2 regions of the Actinoplanes digitatis genome follow, and region 2 is predicted to be linked to the other one. Evidence: riboswitches for the same ligand, from Rfam matches in the RefSeq annotation. Region 2 holds a riboswitch; the other holds the start of a gene.
The links. A riboswitch is a leader RNA that binds a small molecule or an ion and turns the genes downstream of it on or off. The one in region 2 is predicted to bind ZMP and ZTP.
Positions count from the first base shown of each region.

Region 1 (7,643 bases), 4.7 Mb from region 2:
CGGTGACGACGGTGCATCTCGGGATACGCGCCAGGAAGTCCCTCGGTTCAGTCCTTACGCTGGGTTAATCCAAGATTCCGTCGGGCCCGCTGTCCCGTCAAGAGGAAACAGTCAAACGTTACCGCGTGTAGTGCATACGTCGCTGCGGTGAGTGCCAGCAGCATCCCCGCCAGCACGGCGACGAGGCCGCCGTCGAGGGCTCGCCAGGCGGTGGGCAGCGCGACCAGGCCGAGCACGAGCCCGGCCTCACAGGCGGCCTCGGCGAGGCGGCGCGCACGGTCCGGTTTCATGGCCCTCACCCTTCCGTCAACCGGGGTGCGCGCGCTTCCGTCCGCAGCCGGATCGACGGCTACGACTTTCGGCAGAGGTCGCCGGGATTCCGGAGCCCCGACGGAACCGGGGCCAGTGACCGACACCGATATCTCTGAAACAAGGGCTGAGCAGTGGTGGACGCTGCGGAAAGTGCACCGTAGGGTGTCCGAAGCTTGCCGGGGCACCGACCGATAGTGGTCATAACCGGCAGGCGTGTGGGAGGAACGAGCGGTGACCGTCGCGGCAACGCCGGCATGGGAGTCCATGCCGGCGCTCATGTATCACTCCGTGTCCGCGGTCGGCGGCCCGTTGAGTGATCTCGCCGTGCCCCGCGAGCGCCTCGCCGAGCAGCTCGGCGCGCTCACCGCCGCCGGCTACCGGCTCGTCGGGCTCACCGACGCGCTCGACCTGCTCGCACAGGGCAGCACCGACAGACTCCTCGCGGTCACCTTCGACGACGGTTACCGCGACTTCCTCACCGAGGGTGTGCCCGTCCTCGCCGAGGCCGGCGCCGGCGCCACCCTGTACGCCTCCGTCGGGCACCTGGGCGGCCAGGCCGGCTGGCTCGGCCGCTGGGCGCCCGACTTCGGCACCCTGCTGAGCTGGGACGAGCTGGCCGAGGTCGCCGACGCCGGCATCGAGATCGGCAACCACAGCCTGCTGCACCACCCGCTCGACGTGCTGCCCCCCGCCCAGCTGCGCGAGGAGATCGTGCGCAGCAAGGAGGAGCTGGAGCAGCGCCTGGGGCGCCGGGTACGCGGCTTCGCCTACCCGCACGGATACAACGGCGCCCGGGTCCGCGACGCGGTGCTGGAGGCGGGGCACGACAACGCCACCGAGGTCGGCCGGCGGCTGCACACACCGGGCGAGCGGCGCTTCGCCGTACCCCGGCTACAGCCGACGCCCACCATGACCGGCGCCGACCTGGTGAACCTGGTCGCCGGGGGCGGGTCCCCGCTGGTGCCGCGGCTCAAGCGGCTCGCGCAGCCCGGCTGGCGTGTGGTGCGCAAGGTCGCCCGCGCCGCCGGCCGGAACCTCACGTGATGTCGGCACACCGGGCATCCCGCAAGCTGACCCGCCGCCACGTGCTCGGCCTCGCCGGTCTCGCCGCCGTCCCGCTGACGGGCCTCGCCGTGCACCGGATCCGCGCCGACCACGGGCCCGCCGCGACCGCAACCCCGCCCGGCCCGGCCGCCGCGTCCGGCGCGCCGCGGCCGAGCGCGACGGCTCCGCAGGTGGTCACCAAGGGCGGCGGCACGGTGCCGTTCCGGCCCGGCCGGACCATCCTCGGCTCGTACCTCGACCTGGAGGGCAGGTCGTTCGCCGAGAGCGTGGCCCTTCGCCGCCGGCAGACCGGGCGCGACCAGCGCATCGTGCACGTCTTCTACGACTGGACCGACACGCTGCCCGCCCGGATCGACGGCCTGCCCGCGGGCGCGACGCCGCTGGTCTCCTGGCGCGGCAGCGCGTTCACCGACATCGCCTCCGGCCGCAGCGACGACCGGATCGCCCGGGCCGCCCGGCAGCTCAAGCGGCACGGCCGGCCGGTGCTGCTGCGCTGGGGCTGGGAGATGAACGGCGACTGGTACCCGTGGGGCGCGGCCCGCAACGGCAAGGACCCGGCCGGGTACATCGAGTGCTGGCGGCGGATCCACGGCATCTTCGCCGAGGAGAAGGCGACGAACGTCTCGTGGGTGTGGAGCCCGAACTGGAACTCCGCCCCGGTCGAGGAGTGGAACACGCCCGAGGCGCTCTACCCCGGCGACCGCTACGTCGACTGGGTCGGCATCTCGGGGTACAACCTGCACCGCGAGACGCCCGACACCCTCTTCGGTCCGATCTACCGGTCCTTCTCGGCGCGGAAGCCGCTGATGATCACCGAGGTCGGCTCGGTGGACCGCGGCGGCCGGACCAAGGCCGACTGGATCACGCTCTTCGCACGGTGGGTCGAGGCACACCCGGCGGTGGGCGGCGTCGTCTGGTTCGACACCGACACCCACCCCGGGTACAAGGAGAAGTGGCGCATCGACACGGACGCCGACTCCCTCGCGGCCTTCACCGCCATGGCGAAGAGCGTCCGCTTCAGCGGCTAGCCTTCTCCGCCGCCTCGATCGCGTTGCGGAACAGCATCGCCACCGTCGTCGGGCCGACGCCGCCGACCCGCGGCGTGATCGCCCCGGCCACCGCCGAGACCTCCTCGGCCACGTCGGGCAGCAGCCGCCGGCCCTCGTAGCGCACGCCGGCGCCGATCACCGTGGCGCCCGGCCGCACGTGCTCCGGCTGGATGATCCCCGGCACGCCGACCGCGGCGATCAGGATCTCGGCACGCCGGGCGTACCGCTGCCAGTCCGGCACGCCGGTGTGCACGACCGTGACGGCCGCGTTCGCGGTCGGCCGCTTCTGCGACAGCAGCATGGCGAGCGGGCGGCCGATGGTCGCGCCGCGGCCGAGGATGACCACCTCGCGGCCCGCGACCGGGATGTCGTGGTGCGCGAGCAGCGCCTCGATGCCGGCCGGCGTGCACGGCCGCGGCCCCGGCAGCCCGACCGAGAGCCGGCCCAGGTTGAGCGGGTGCATGCCGTCGACGTCCTTGTCCGGGTCGACGGTGAGCAGCGCCGCGTCATAGTCGATGTGCGCCGGCGGCGGGTACTGGATCAGCAGCCCGTGCACGGACGGGTCCGCGTTCAGCCGGTCGATCGCCCGGTGCAGGTCGTCCTGCGTCGCGGAAGCGCCGAGGTGCTCGTGCGGCGAGACGAAGCCCAGCTCGGCGGCCTGGCGCTGCTTGATCCGGATGTAGCCGGCGCTCGCGTCGTCGTCGCCGACCAGGATGGTCGCCAGTGACGGCACGACGCCGCCCTCGCGCAGCTTCGCCGCGCGCTGCGCGACGTCGGCCAGCACCGCGTCGGCCACCGGCTTGCCGGGCAGCAGTCTTGCTTCATGGGGTACGGACATGTGCGCCTACTCCGGCGTGGGCACCCAGGCGGACGGCCCCCACGGCGAGCTCCCCGATGGTGGTCCCCATCCTCGATGCCGCCAGTCGCGTGTCCTGCTCAGTCTACGGCGCTGAGATAGAGCGTTCGATAGGCGGTGTCGTCTGCGACCCGGTAGAGGTTGACGGTCATCCGCTGCGCGCCCGGCAGGCGCAGCGCCTCGGTCCAGGTTCCGTCGGCGGCCACCGCGAGGGTGCGGGTCAGGACCACCTTTCCCGGTGCGCTGAGCACCCGGAGCGTGTACGGCTCGTCCTCGGGGAGCAGGCCCTTCGCCGAGACCTGCACGGTGCGGTTGCCCGCCCGATCGACCGGACCCGACGGCCCGGCCCACAGCGCGGTGACGGTGGTGTCGTGCGTCGTGCGCGAGGTCTCGAACGACAGCCAGCCGGCCCCGCCGAGCACCAGCACCACCAGCGCCAGCGGCAGCAACTGCCGGACCAGGCGGCGGCGCCCCGCCTTCTCCTGCTCCGCCGCGTCGAGGGCCTCCTCGACCTCGGCGATCGATATCACCACGGTGGCGTCCTGCCCGAGGCCGTGCGGCGCTCGCGCGGCCGCGCCGCCGGCGCCCGCGCGGGCCGGTGCGGCAGGCGCGGCTGGTGCGGCCGGTACGGCCGGTGGCTCCGGTGCCCGGCGCGGTGCGAGCCACGCGACGGCGAGCGCGACGAGGGTGACCCCGCCCGTGGCGACCGCCCAGGAGGCCCGGTCGATCCGCAGGCCCACGACGTGGATGGCCAGGCCGGCGAGGATCAGCACGCCCATGCTCAGCGCGGGGGTGAGCACGATGCGCTCGACCGCGGTCAGGTCACGCCGGGAGAAGACCGCGCCGAGCAGCGCCAGGCCGGGCAGCACGAAGGCGAGCAGCAGGCCGCCGGCGATCGCCGCCACCTCCGGGCCCAGCAGGACCGCGGCGACCGAGGCGACGGTCAGCGCCGCGACCACGCGGCCCAGCAGGGCGTTCACCGCTCACCCAGCCGGTAGACGCGCACCGTGCCGTTGTCGTACATCCGGTCGACGTCGGTGAGCGTGTCGAACTTGCCGAGCTGGGTGTCGGTCAGCGGCGAGGTGATCTGCCCGGAGCGCGGATCCATCTCGAAGTAGGCGCCGCTCTCCGGCAACTGGGTGCCCAGCCGCCGGTCCACCACCAGGTACTGGAGGTGCAGCTCCGTCACCAGGTCCTCCTGCTCGAGTCCCCAGGAATCGGCGTAGTACAGCGGGCCGACCTCGCGGACCGGGTCCTGGCGGCCGTAGGTCGAGGCGAGGGAGACCGAGGTCGCGTCGCCGCCGACGCGGTTGCCGGGGCCCAGGACACGGCGCTGCCACTCGGCGGCCTCCAGCCCGGGCGCGTCGACCGAGCGCTCGTAGCCGCCGGCCAGGTACGGCCCCGGCAGCAGCGAGGCGAGCGGCGGCCAGCCGCCGGCCCGCGCGCCGATCATCAGCAACGTGATCATCGCGGCCCCGGCCGCGACCCGGCTGTAGAGGTTCCAGCCGCCCGGCATGACCACGTCGATGGCCGGGGCGGCGGCGCGCCACCGGTGCCCCTCGGCGTCCCGGGCCGGGATCAGCTGCACGCCCCGGACCAGGCCGATCGCGGCCAGGATGGAGATCGGGATGTAGGTGAACGTGGAGAGCCGGCCGGCGATCTCCGGCCCGTTCTGCCCCAGGAACCGCACGCCGTTGCCGGCGAAGAAGATCAGGCCGCCGGCCACCGCGGCCCACCGCCACCAGTCCCGGTCGTGGCGCTGCACCATGTCGCGGGTGACGGCGATGTAGAGCACGGCGAGGCCGAGCAGGCCGGCGCCCTGCACCGCGAGCTGGCCCAGGGAGACCGGCGCCGACGTCGACGCCGGGTCGCTCGCGCCGGACAGGAGCTGCGACACGGTACGGGTGACCTGGTCGACCGGCTCCTCCAGGTAGCCGAGGACGTCGGTGGCGACGAGCAGGATCCAGGCCGCCACGACCGCGGCGGCGGCCGCGGGCATGATCAACGCCGACCAGCGCCGCGGCTTCTCGGTGGTCAGCTCGGCGACGGCGAGCAGCAGCAGCGTAGCCACCAGCGCGAACGCCGTCACGTGGTGGCTGACCGTGGTCAGCGCCATCGACACCACGGCGAGCCAGGCGAACTGCGGTCCACCGCTGGTACGCCACCGCCGGACCGCCCAGACCGTCAGCATGAAGAACGGCAGCGCGGCGGTCTGGTACAGGAACATCGAGTTGAAGAAGAGGTAGTGCAGGGCGGTCGCGTAGATCGCGCAGGCGACGCCGGCGACCGCGGGGGAGTTGCTGGCCCGCAGCACGACGGCGAAGAGCAGGCCGACGAAGACCAGGTGCGCGACGCCGGCGACGATGACGCCGGCGGCCGTCACCGGCAGCCCGGTCAGCTGCGCGACGGCCGCGCCCAGCTCGGCGAGGCCGGGGAAGTGCTCGGCGGGCGGCAGGGCCGGGTTCGGCCGGAACAGCACGCCGGACTCCAGGATGACCGTCGTCGCGAGCCAGTGCTGTAGTTCGTCGGGGAACCGGAACTGATCCGGGCTGTACATCCATTTGAGCAGGTACTGGTTCAGGGCCAGGCCCATGACCAGCACGAACGACTCGGCGACGCCCGCCATGCGGCGGCTGAGCAGCCGCACGACGACGGGCGTGAAGACCACGACCTGGCCGATCCAGTACGCGATCTGCGCGTTGCCGGTGCCGATCCGGCCGCCGGCGTAGGCCAGCGCCACCATGAGGACGCCCAGCGCCGAGATGGTGAGCACGGCCGGGGCGTGCCCGAGGTCGAGGGGCTCGCGGCGGGGGCGGGCGGGCTTGGGCGCGCGGCCGGGGTCGGGCGGGTGCGCCGCCTCGGTCCGCGGGCCGTCGCCGCGGCCGGGCACCACCGGGATGATGGCGGTGGCGACGTCGGCCGGCCGGGCGACCCGGTACGCCGGGATCACGACGGTGTCGTCCGCCGCCCGCGGCAGGATGACCTGGGTCTCCTCGCCGGGACCGGCCTTGGGCGGCTCGGCCTTGGGCGGCTGCGGCGCGGGCTCGGCCTTGGGCGGCTGCGGTGTGGGCGCGGCCTTGGGCGGCTGCGGTGTGGGCGCGGCCTTGGGTGGCTGTGGTGTGGGCACGGCCTTGGGTGGCTGCGGCGTGGGCACGGTCAGCACCGCCGTGTCCTCGGGCGAGGAGGGCTCGACGCGCAGCACGACGGTGTCCTCGGCGCTCGCCGCGGGCTTGGCCTTCGCGAGGGCGTCGGCCCGGGCCCTGGCGATGGCGTCGGCCATGGCCCTGGCCTTGGCCGTGGCGTCGGGCGCCCCGGCCGCCGGGACCTGCGTCTTGGGCACGCCGGACGTGGTCTGTACGTCCGGCGCGGGCGGGCGCACCCCGGTGGGGTCCGGCCGCGCGTCGTCCGGGGTCTTGCTCGGTTCTGGCGAGCGCTGGTCTGCCGAGCGCTGGTCCGCCATGGGCTGGGCCTCCGTGGCGTTGTCGCACATACAGGTCCTCTGGACCGAGAATGCCGCGTGAGCTGGGAACTTTCCGGTGAACGGCCGACTCGGCGCGATCAGCGGTCGCCGCGGGCCTTCGCCCGGGCGGCCCGCCGGCCCTTCAGGTAGGCGCGCGGACCCGCCAGCATGCCGCGGCGGTTGGCCGTCAGCAGCTCCCGGGGGAAGTCGTCGCGCAGCGTCGACACCCGCAGGCTGTCCTTGCTGGTGAGGTCGCGCAGGGCACCCGGCGCCAGCCGCAGCAGCGGCCAGAGCAGGCCCGGGCGCTTCATCAGCAGGCTCGTGTACGCGGCGGTCAGCCCGGCGCCGTACCCGACCATCTGCTTGTGCAGGCCCTCGAGGTCGCGCCGGTGGTAGTGGTGGGTCACCGCGGTCGGCTGGTAGACGATCGTGCCGCCGCCGACCAGGACCTGGGTGAACGCCAGGGTGTCCTCCGAGCCCATGGCCGGCGTGCCGGCGCCGAGCGCGGTGTCCCAGCCGCCGATGCGCTCGATGACTCCCGGGCGGAAGGTCATGTTCGCGCCCGTGCCGAACGGCGGCAGCGGGTACAGCGGGCTCTGGATGTGCGCGGTCGCGGGGCTGAACACGTCCGGCTTGAAGCCGCGGCCCTTGCTGTGCCCGCCGAACTGCTCGAACCAGAGCTGCGCCTGTGTCTCCAGCTCGGCGGGGACGATCACGCCGGAGACGACGTCCGCCTCGGGGTGGTCGGCCAGGGCCCGGGCGACCTCGGCGAGCCAGTTGACGTCCGCGTACTCGTCGTCGTCGATCCAGGCCAGGATCTCGCCGGGCGCGGCAGCGACGGCGGCGTTGCGGGCGAAGGAGAGGCCGCCGCGCGGCTCGACCAGGTAGTCGACGTTGCCGC
Region 1 covers NZ_JACHNH010000001.1:3,571,070-3,578,712, forward strand. The annotation lists gene BJ971_RS15405 (hypothetical protein) at 48-290, opposite strand; gene BJ971_RS15410 (polysaccharide deacetylase family protein) at 544-1,356, shown strand; gene BJ971_RS15415 (glycoside hydrolase family 26 protein) at 1,356-2,405, shown strand; gene BJ971_RS15420 (bifunctional 5,10-methylenetetrahydrofolate dehydrogenase/5,10-methenyltetrahydrofolate cyclohydrolase) at 2,395-3,264, opposite strand; ZMP/ZTP riboswitch at 3,280-3,363, opposite strand; gene BJ971_RS15425 (DUF1616 domain-containing protein) at 3,363-4,262, opposite strand; gene BJ971_RS42125 (hypothetical protein) at 4,259-6,742, opposite strand; gene BJ971_RS15435 (glycosyltransferase) at 6,841-7,643, opposite strand, start outside.
Region 1: it holds a riboswitch for ZMP and ZTP, as region 2 does, so the genes downstream of both, BJ971_RS15420 (bifunctional 5,10-methylenetetrahydrofolate dehydrogenase/5,10-methenyltetrahydrofolate cyclohydrolase) here and BJ971_RS36590 (glycine hydroxymethyltransferase) in region 2, are expected to answer to the same signal.

Region 2 (7,643 bases):
CGCGAGGGCTACCTCACCGCGCTCGAAGCCCTCGGGCTGCACCCGGTCATGATCGACGGACTGCGCGGTTCACAGGCCGCCGAGGCGGCCACCCGGAGCCTGCTCGGGCGCGCGCGGCCGCCGACCGCCCTGTTCACCGGCCGGAATCTGATCACCATCGGCGCCGTGCGGGCGCTGCACGGGCTCGGCCGGCACCTCGACGCGGCCCTCGTCGGCTTCGACGACTTCCCCCTGGCCGACCTGCTCGAACCCGCGGTCACGGTTGTCGCGCAGGACCCGGCCGCGATGGGCGGCGCGGCGGCTCGGGCGCTCTTCGAGCGCATCGACGGGTACGCGGAGGAGCCGCGCGAGATCAGCGTGGCGACGACGCTGATCCCGCGCGGCTCCGGAGAAATGCCCCCTACGGGAAGTTGACGACGTTGACCGGCACCGTCGCCGTCCCCTGCGCGGGGCCGCCGGTGTTGTTGACGACGTGGTCGATGACCCCGTTGCCGCCCAGCGACACGGTGAAGATGTTGTGCAGCCGCACCCCGGAGTTGACCGGGACCTCGAAGCCACGGTCCGAGTGCACCTGCGGGTTGACGTTGAAGTAGCAGTAGCTGCCCATCGCCCAGGCCTCGTGGCTGGTCACGCTGTCGGCGACCTTGTACGCCGCGTACCCGTTGGCGCCGGTGCGCCAGGTGGCGTTGTTCGGCGGGTCGTACGGCTGCTCGTTCTGGAGGAAGTACGTGCGGCCCCCGTTGCCGTTCCAGATCACCTCGTACTTCTGGTAATGCTCGACGAACAGGCCGTACCCGGTGACGTTCTGGCCGTTGACGATCAGGCCGCTGTCCGCGGTGTTGACAGTCCAGCCGTAGGTGCCGGCGTTGCCGTGGTCGGCGCGCCAGGCCCAGATGTGGTCGATGATCGTGTTGTTGCTGTTCACCAGCAGGCTGTTGGTGGCCTTGCCCGCGATCGAGCCGCCGATCCGGAAGAAGACGTCCTGGACCGTCGTCGGGTTCGCGGCGTGGCTCGCCGAGGAGCCGTTCGGGCCGATCACCAGCAGGTTCGCCGAGTTTGTCGTGCCCGCGTCGAAGAGCAGGCCGGCGATCTTCACGCCGTCCACGTCGGCGACCTGCATCGGCGTGACGCCGCCGTCCGGGATGATCGTGGCGTAGCCGAGGCCGAGCACCACGGTGTTCGCCCGGTTCACGTTGATCGTCTGGCTGACGTGGTAGACGCCCGGCTGGAACAGCAGGTTGAGGCCCTGCGCGAGGGCGTTGTTGATCGTCGCGGCGCTGTCGCCCGGCTTGGCGACGTAGAACTGCGTCAGCGGGATCGCCGTGCCCGGGGTGTTGCCGTTGGCCCAGGTCACGCCGGCCGCGTTGGTCTGGAGGTTCGGCACGAACACCTGGTACGCGCCGCCGGCCTGGTACAGGTACGGCTTCTCCCGGATGACCGGCGTGGTGCCGATCGTGGTGTACGGCGGGTTCGGGAAGCTCGACGCCGGCGCGCCCTGCACCCCGACGAACGTCTGGTTCCATACCGCGTTCAGGCTCGAGCCGATGGTGCTGTTGCGGGTGAACCACTGCTGCTGCGAGTACTGCTGCTCGGAGCCGCTGATCCGCGAGTCGGCGATGTAGCCGCCGGACGCCCAGCCGTAGCCGGCCGGCGCGAGGTTGAGGTCGCCGTGAATGTCCATCCGGCGGAACGGCGCGGCCTGCGAGACGGCCCAGCGGTTGGCGCCGGAGACCGGGTAGACCGACAGGTTCTCGACCGAGCGCCAGAAGTTCTGGGTGGCGTTGCCCTGGAACCAGCCCGCGTCGACGGTGATGTCGCCGTTGATCCGGGTGTCCTGCGGGTTCTGGCCGAGGCCGAGCACCGAGGTGTAGAAGCCGACCTGGATGTTCAGGCCGTTGTAGGTGCCCGGCTTGAACGCGAGCACGTAGCGCTGGAGGCCGAACTGGTTCGACTCCTGCTGCCGGAAGATTGTGTCGGCCTGGCTCTGGATCGAGGCGCTCGACATCGACGGGTCGAAGACGATCACGTTCGCGCCGAGGCTGCCGCCGCCGGGCACGGTCGGTCCGGTCGGGGGCGTCGTCGGGGTGGTGGTGCCGCCGAAGATCTTGAACTCCCAGAGTGAGTAGCCGTACTGGGTGGCCCGTTCGGTGCCGTACATCCGCACGTAGCGGGCGGTTGCCGAGACCGCGAGGCTCTGCACGCCGGCGACGCCCGCGGTGGCCGCGGTCGCGTCGGTCCAGGTGCTGCCGTTCGTGGAGGTCTGAATCCGGAAGGTCCTGGCGAACGCCGCCTCCCAGTTCAGCTCGACCCGGGTGATGGCCGAGTCGGCGCCGAGGTCGACCTGTAGCCACTGCGGGTCGGCGAAGGCCGAGGACCAGCGGGTGCCGGCGTCGCCGTCCACCGCGGCGGTGGCCGGGAACACTCCGGGGTTCTCCGACGACGAGGCGGTCGCCGGCTTGCCCTGCGACAGCAGGGTCTCGGCGGCCGAGGCGCTCAGCGCGGTGACCGCGCCGAAGCCCGCGACGACGACGGCGACCAGGGCGCCGGTGGCGGCCAGGCGCCATCCGGTGCGGGTTCGTCTTTCGGGGACGGCGGAGAGATCGGGGATGACCATTGCGTCTCCTAGACACGGCGGTACGGGCGCGGGGGATGCGCGTCCGGGTGGGAGCCGGGGAAAGCTCCCGATGGGGATGACGGGGGAACCCGGAGAGAGCGCTCCCCCGCGTCCTGGACGCTAGGTTCGTAACGCTCATGTGTCAAAGGAGTGTCCAAAAGTGAATCGGGTCGCGCCCGAACGCGACGACCGCCCTACTTTCGGTCACCGGCGCGCCCGATAAGTCGCCCGGACCGGCGCCGAGCTGCGAATACGTTGAGGCGACGGCCGGGGAGCGCCCGGCGGAACCGGGCACCCGAGCGGCCTTACGGGCAGCCACGACGGGCTCGACCCGGTCTCGATAACGGTTGTTCGACGAGAAATCGACGTGCCCGAATAGGCTTGAACTTGCAAGACGATCATTACCGGCATGCTGTGCAAATAGGACAGTACGATAGAATTTGGGGAAGCGCTTCCCCGCGTGGCCGTCAGACGACGAAGGGCCGCGCCCGGCGGACGCGGCCCCTCATGGTCGAAGATCAGCCGAGGTCGACGCTCGGGTAGAGCGGGAAGTCCGCGAGCAGCTCGGTCGCCTGCTTCGAGATGCGGTCGGACACCGCGGAGTCCAGGTTGAACTTCGCCTTCGACGCGCCGGCCTTCGTGCTGCTCAGCACCGTGTGCATGAGCTCGGCGATCTGATCCATCTCCGCCGTGCCGAGGCCGCGGGTGGTCAGCGCCGGCGTGCCGATGCGGATGCCGGAGGTGTACCAGGCGCCGTTCGGGTCCTGCGGGATCGAGTTGCGGTTCGTGACGATGCCCGAGTCGAGCAGCGCCTGCTCCGCCTGGCGGCCGGTCAGGCCGTACTTGTCGACGTCGATCAGGACCAGGTGGTTGTCGGTGCCGCCGCTGACGACCGTGGCGCCACGGCTGGTCAGGCCGGCCGCGAGCGCCTGGGAGTTGTCGACGATGCGCTGCGCGTAGTCGGCGAACTCGGGGCGGCGGGCCTCGGCGAACGCGATCGCCTTGGCCGCCATCACGTGCGAGAGCGGGCCGCCGAGGACCATCGGGCAGCCGCGGTCGACCTGGTCGGAGAGCTCCGGCTGGCAGAAGACCGCGCCGCCGCGGGGCCCGCGCAGGCTCTTGTGCGTCGTCGTGGTGACGATGTGCGCGTTCGGGATCGGGTCGAAGTCGCCGGTGAAGACCTTGCCGGCGACCAGGCCCGCGAAGTGCGCCATGTCGACCATGAACGTCGCGCCGACCTCGTCGGCGATCTCCCGCATGATGCGGAAGTTCACCTTGCGGGGGTACGCCGAGTAGCCGCCGACGATGACCAGCGGCCGGAACTCCTTGGCCGAGGCGCGCAGCGCCGCGTAGTCGATCTGGCCGGTGGCCGGGTCGACGCCGTAGCTGCGCTGGTCGAACATCTTGCCCGAGATGTTGGGTCGGAAGCCGTGGGTGAGGTGCCCGCCGGCGTCGAGCGACATGCCGAGCATGCGCTGGTTGCCGAACGCGGCCCGCAGCTCGGCCCACTCGGCGTCGGTCATGTCGTTGACGTTGCGCTTCTGCACCTTGGCCAGCGCCGGCGCCTCGACCCGGTCGGCGAGGATCGCCCAGTACGCGACCAGGTTGGCGTCGATGCCGGAGTGCGGCTGCACGTACGCGTACGGCGCGTTGAACAGGGCCTTGGCGTGCTCGACCGCGACGGTCTCGACGGTGTCGACGTTCTGGCAGCCGGCGTAGAAGCGGCGGCCGATGGTGCCCTCCGCGTACTTGTCGCTGAGCCAGTTGCCCATGGCCAGCAGCACGGCGGGAGAGGCGTAGTTCTCGGACGCGATCAGTTTGAGGGACTCGCGCTGGTCCGTGAGCTCCTTGGCGATCGCGTCGGCGATGCGGGGCTCAACGGCGCGTACCGCCTCGAGGGCGGAACGGAAAGCGGTCGACTCGGCATTCAGTGCGGACATCGGACCTCCCTATCACAGGTGAAGAGGCCCAGGCGCACGGCAGGGTCGTCCAGCGGACCGGTCTCCACCACGACGGGGCCGCTCCACGATGGTTGGCCCATCCGAACGCGCCAGTCACGGCCCGCCGAACAGCATACCGGCGTCGTCCGCGCCACGCGATCGCTTGCCCAGGTCGCCTCGGTGCGCCGCCCCACATTTCGGGCGCGGAGGGCCGGTCAGAACGCCGCGAACTCGATCAGCTCCGCGTCGCCGGGGCGCCAGCCCTCGACCGCCACCGCCAGATAGCGGGCCCGCTCGCCGAGAGCGGAGTAGGTCAGGCCGTCTTCGGAGGCCTCGATGCGCCACTTCCTGCGGCGCCCCCTGGTCCAGGTCAGGCGGGTGTCGGCGACCGCGACGACCGCGCCGAGGTCCACCACCATCCGGCCGGACCCGCCCGGCCGCCAGGTCGTGCGGGGGTCGCCGTCGACCGCGCGGGCGGGCGGGTTCATGCCGGCGGGCAGCGGCGAGGTCGGGAAGGTGACGCGGCCGCGGGCCAGGTCGGCGGTCGGCGTCACCGGGAAGCCCGGCACGACCAGGCTGCGGGATCGGCCGGCCCGCAGCCGCACCCGGGTGGACCAGGAACCGGCCCGGATCGTCAGGTCGACCCGGCGCCGGCCCGGCGCGGTGATCTTGAGGTGGTTCGAGTCCCGCGCCTCGAACCGGGTGCCGTCCGGTGCCGGCTCGTCGAGCAGGAAGCGCGGCGGTTCGACCAGCGCCGTGCCGCCCGCCAGGCTCGTCGCCCACTGGAGTCCCTTGCCGCGGGCGATCTGGGTGCCGCGGTAGAGGCGGCGGCCGGACGGGAGGCCGACGACGGCCTCCACCCGTTCGGGCGTGAGGTTGAAGACGCTGAGGTAGCCGTCGGCGTCGCTGATCAGCAGGCCCTCGGCGGTGGGCAGGGTGCGGGCGGCGGCCGCGGCCAGGTTCGTCGTGCCGCCCGGGTAACCCTCGATGATGGGCGCCGGCGCGGACACGGCGCCCGCGCTCACCACGATCTCGCGGGACGTGCCGTGCGTGACGATGCCGGCCCGGCCGTCGATGCCGACCCAGCCGGATGCGGACCGGGTCTCGGGAACGGCGGCCGCGTCGGTCCAGGTCAGACCGTCGGTCGAGGTCTGGATCACGAAACCCTTGCCGTACGCGGCCTCCCAGTCGATCCGCACGCCGGCCACCTTCACGGCGGAGCCGAGGTCGACCGCGAGCCAGCTGTCGACCCGGCCGCGCTCCTCGCGGGCGACCGCCCAGCGGGTCTCCGGATTGCCGTCGGTGGCGTTGCGCGCCGGATTCCAGATGTCCTCGGAGGAGGCCGTCGGCATCGCGCCCTGCGCCAGGTCGGCGCCCCTGGTGTCGAGCACGGCGAAGGTGAAGATCGAGTAGCCGAACTCGGTGCCGGGCTCGCGGCCGAGCATCCGCACCCAGCGGGCGTCGCGCGGGCTGAAGGTGACGCCCGCCTCGCCCTGGTCGCCGAGCACCGCGGCGCCGTCCGGCGTGGTGAAGCCGCGCTTGCCGGACAGGCCGGACACCCCGGGCATGTCGAGGTTGAAGAGGGTGAGGCGGCCCTCGCCGGGCAGGCCGGTGCTCGCGTAGACGACAGTGCCGGTGGGCAGGGTGACGAAGCCCGCGGCGTGGTCACCGTCCAAGGCGAGCACGGTCGCGGTCGCGTCCAGGCCGTCGCGGTTGCGCTGGTACGCCCGGGTCCAGCTCGCTGTCGGCCGGCTGCCGGCCGGCAGGAAGGCCGGTGCCCGGGTGTCGATCAGCCAGTTGTCGTGCCCGGGCTGCCACAGGAAGTTCACGAAGCCGGCCTTGGTGACCGCGCCCGCGAACGCGCGCTCGGACTGGTGCGCGACCAGCCCGATCTCCTTGCCGAAGTCCCGGGTGCCGCTGGCCCGGCGGAAGAACTCGGCCCGGCCGACCGGCTGGACCGGGCGCGTGCGCAGGCGGTGGAACAGGTAGGAGATGGCCAGCTCGGCGCGGGCCTCGGGCTCGTACTTCTCCTCGCCGCTGAACTTCGTCAGCCGGTACTTCGGCTCGTACCGCAGGTAGGGCATCAGGCGCTCGGCCAGGTCCGCCTCGGCGCGGGCGGCGTCGCGGTCGCCCTGCACCTGTGCGAGGAACGCGAGCGGGAGGACGTCCCGGCCGTACAGGTGGTAGCGGTCCGCGACCATCGGCATGACCGGCTCGCCCGCGTCGCTGGCCAGCAGCCGCAGCGTCGCCCACAGCTGCTCGCCGTTCGGCGCGGCGGTGAGCACCTGCGGCAGCGGGCGGCCGGCGACCAGGAAGTGGATCGCCGCGCGGCCGGCCATCCGCCAGAGTTCGGCCTGGTAGTGCGGGTTGACCGACCCGTGGTTCTCCACGATGAAGGCGTCGTGGAGGTTGTGCGCGGTGTTCCGCTGGTCGATCCGCTCGCCGTCGAGGACGGCGGGGTTGGCGCGGTCGGCGACCGGCAGCCCGCTCGCGTTCGTCGCCCACAGCAGGAAGCGCTCCCGCCACCCGTCGGCTGCCTCGTCGGAGGGTGCGGCCCAGGCGAGGCCGGGCGCGAGGGCCTGCGCGTAGACGCCCATCTCCTCCAGCCGGGTGTCGCCGGTCCAGCCGCCGGTCGTGCCGTGCGGTGACCAGCCGTCGCTGAGCGGATCGTCGTCGGAGCCCAGGCCGTACGCGTACGACGCCTGGCCCGCCGCGATCTTGTCGACGTTGACGCGGGTCTGCTCGTCCAGGTCGTCCCAGAGCAGCCGGGCGGCGAGGATGAAGTACAGCTCGAAGGTGGAGTCCCAGAAGAGGCGGCGGCCCCACTCGGCGCCGCCGGCCAGCCGGTTGGTGGCGGCGTAGCGCTGGATCGTGGCGAGCGTCTTGGCCTTCAGGGTCGGCGCGTCGACGTCGGCGAGCCGCGGGTCGTAGTCCTCCATCCGGAGCAGGACCGCGTTGCCGAGGACGGAGACGAAGCAGAAGTCGGCGGCGCGGTAGGCGCCGATCCCGGTGTCCCACTGCTCCTCCACCCAGCGGGTATGCGCGTGCAGCACCTCGCGGTAGCGGTCGGCGACCGGGTCCGGCGTGGC
Region 2 covers NZ_JACHNH010000001.1:8,251,590-8,259,232, forward strand. The annotation lists gene BJ971_RS36580 (LacI family DNA-binding transcriptional regulator) at 1-414, shown strand, start outside; gene BJ971_RS36585 (discoidin domain-containing protein) at 401-2,614, opposite strand; gene BJ971_RS36590 (glycine hydroxymethyltransferase) at 3,133-4,554, opposite strand; ZMP/ZTP riboswitch at 4,574-4,682, opposite strand; gene BJ971_RS36595 (discoidin domain-containing protein) at 4,770-7,643, opposite strand, start outside.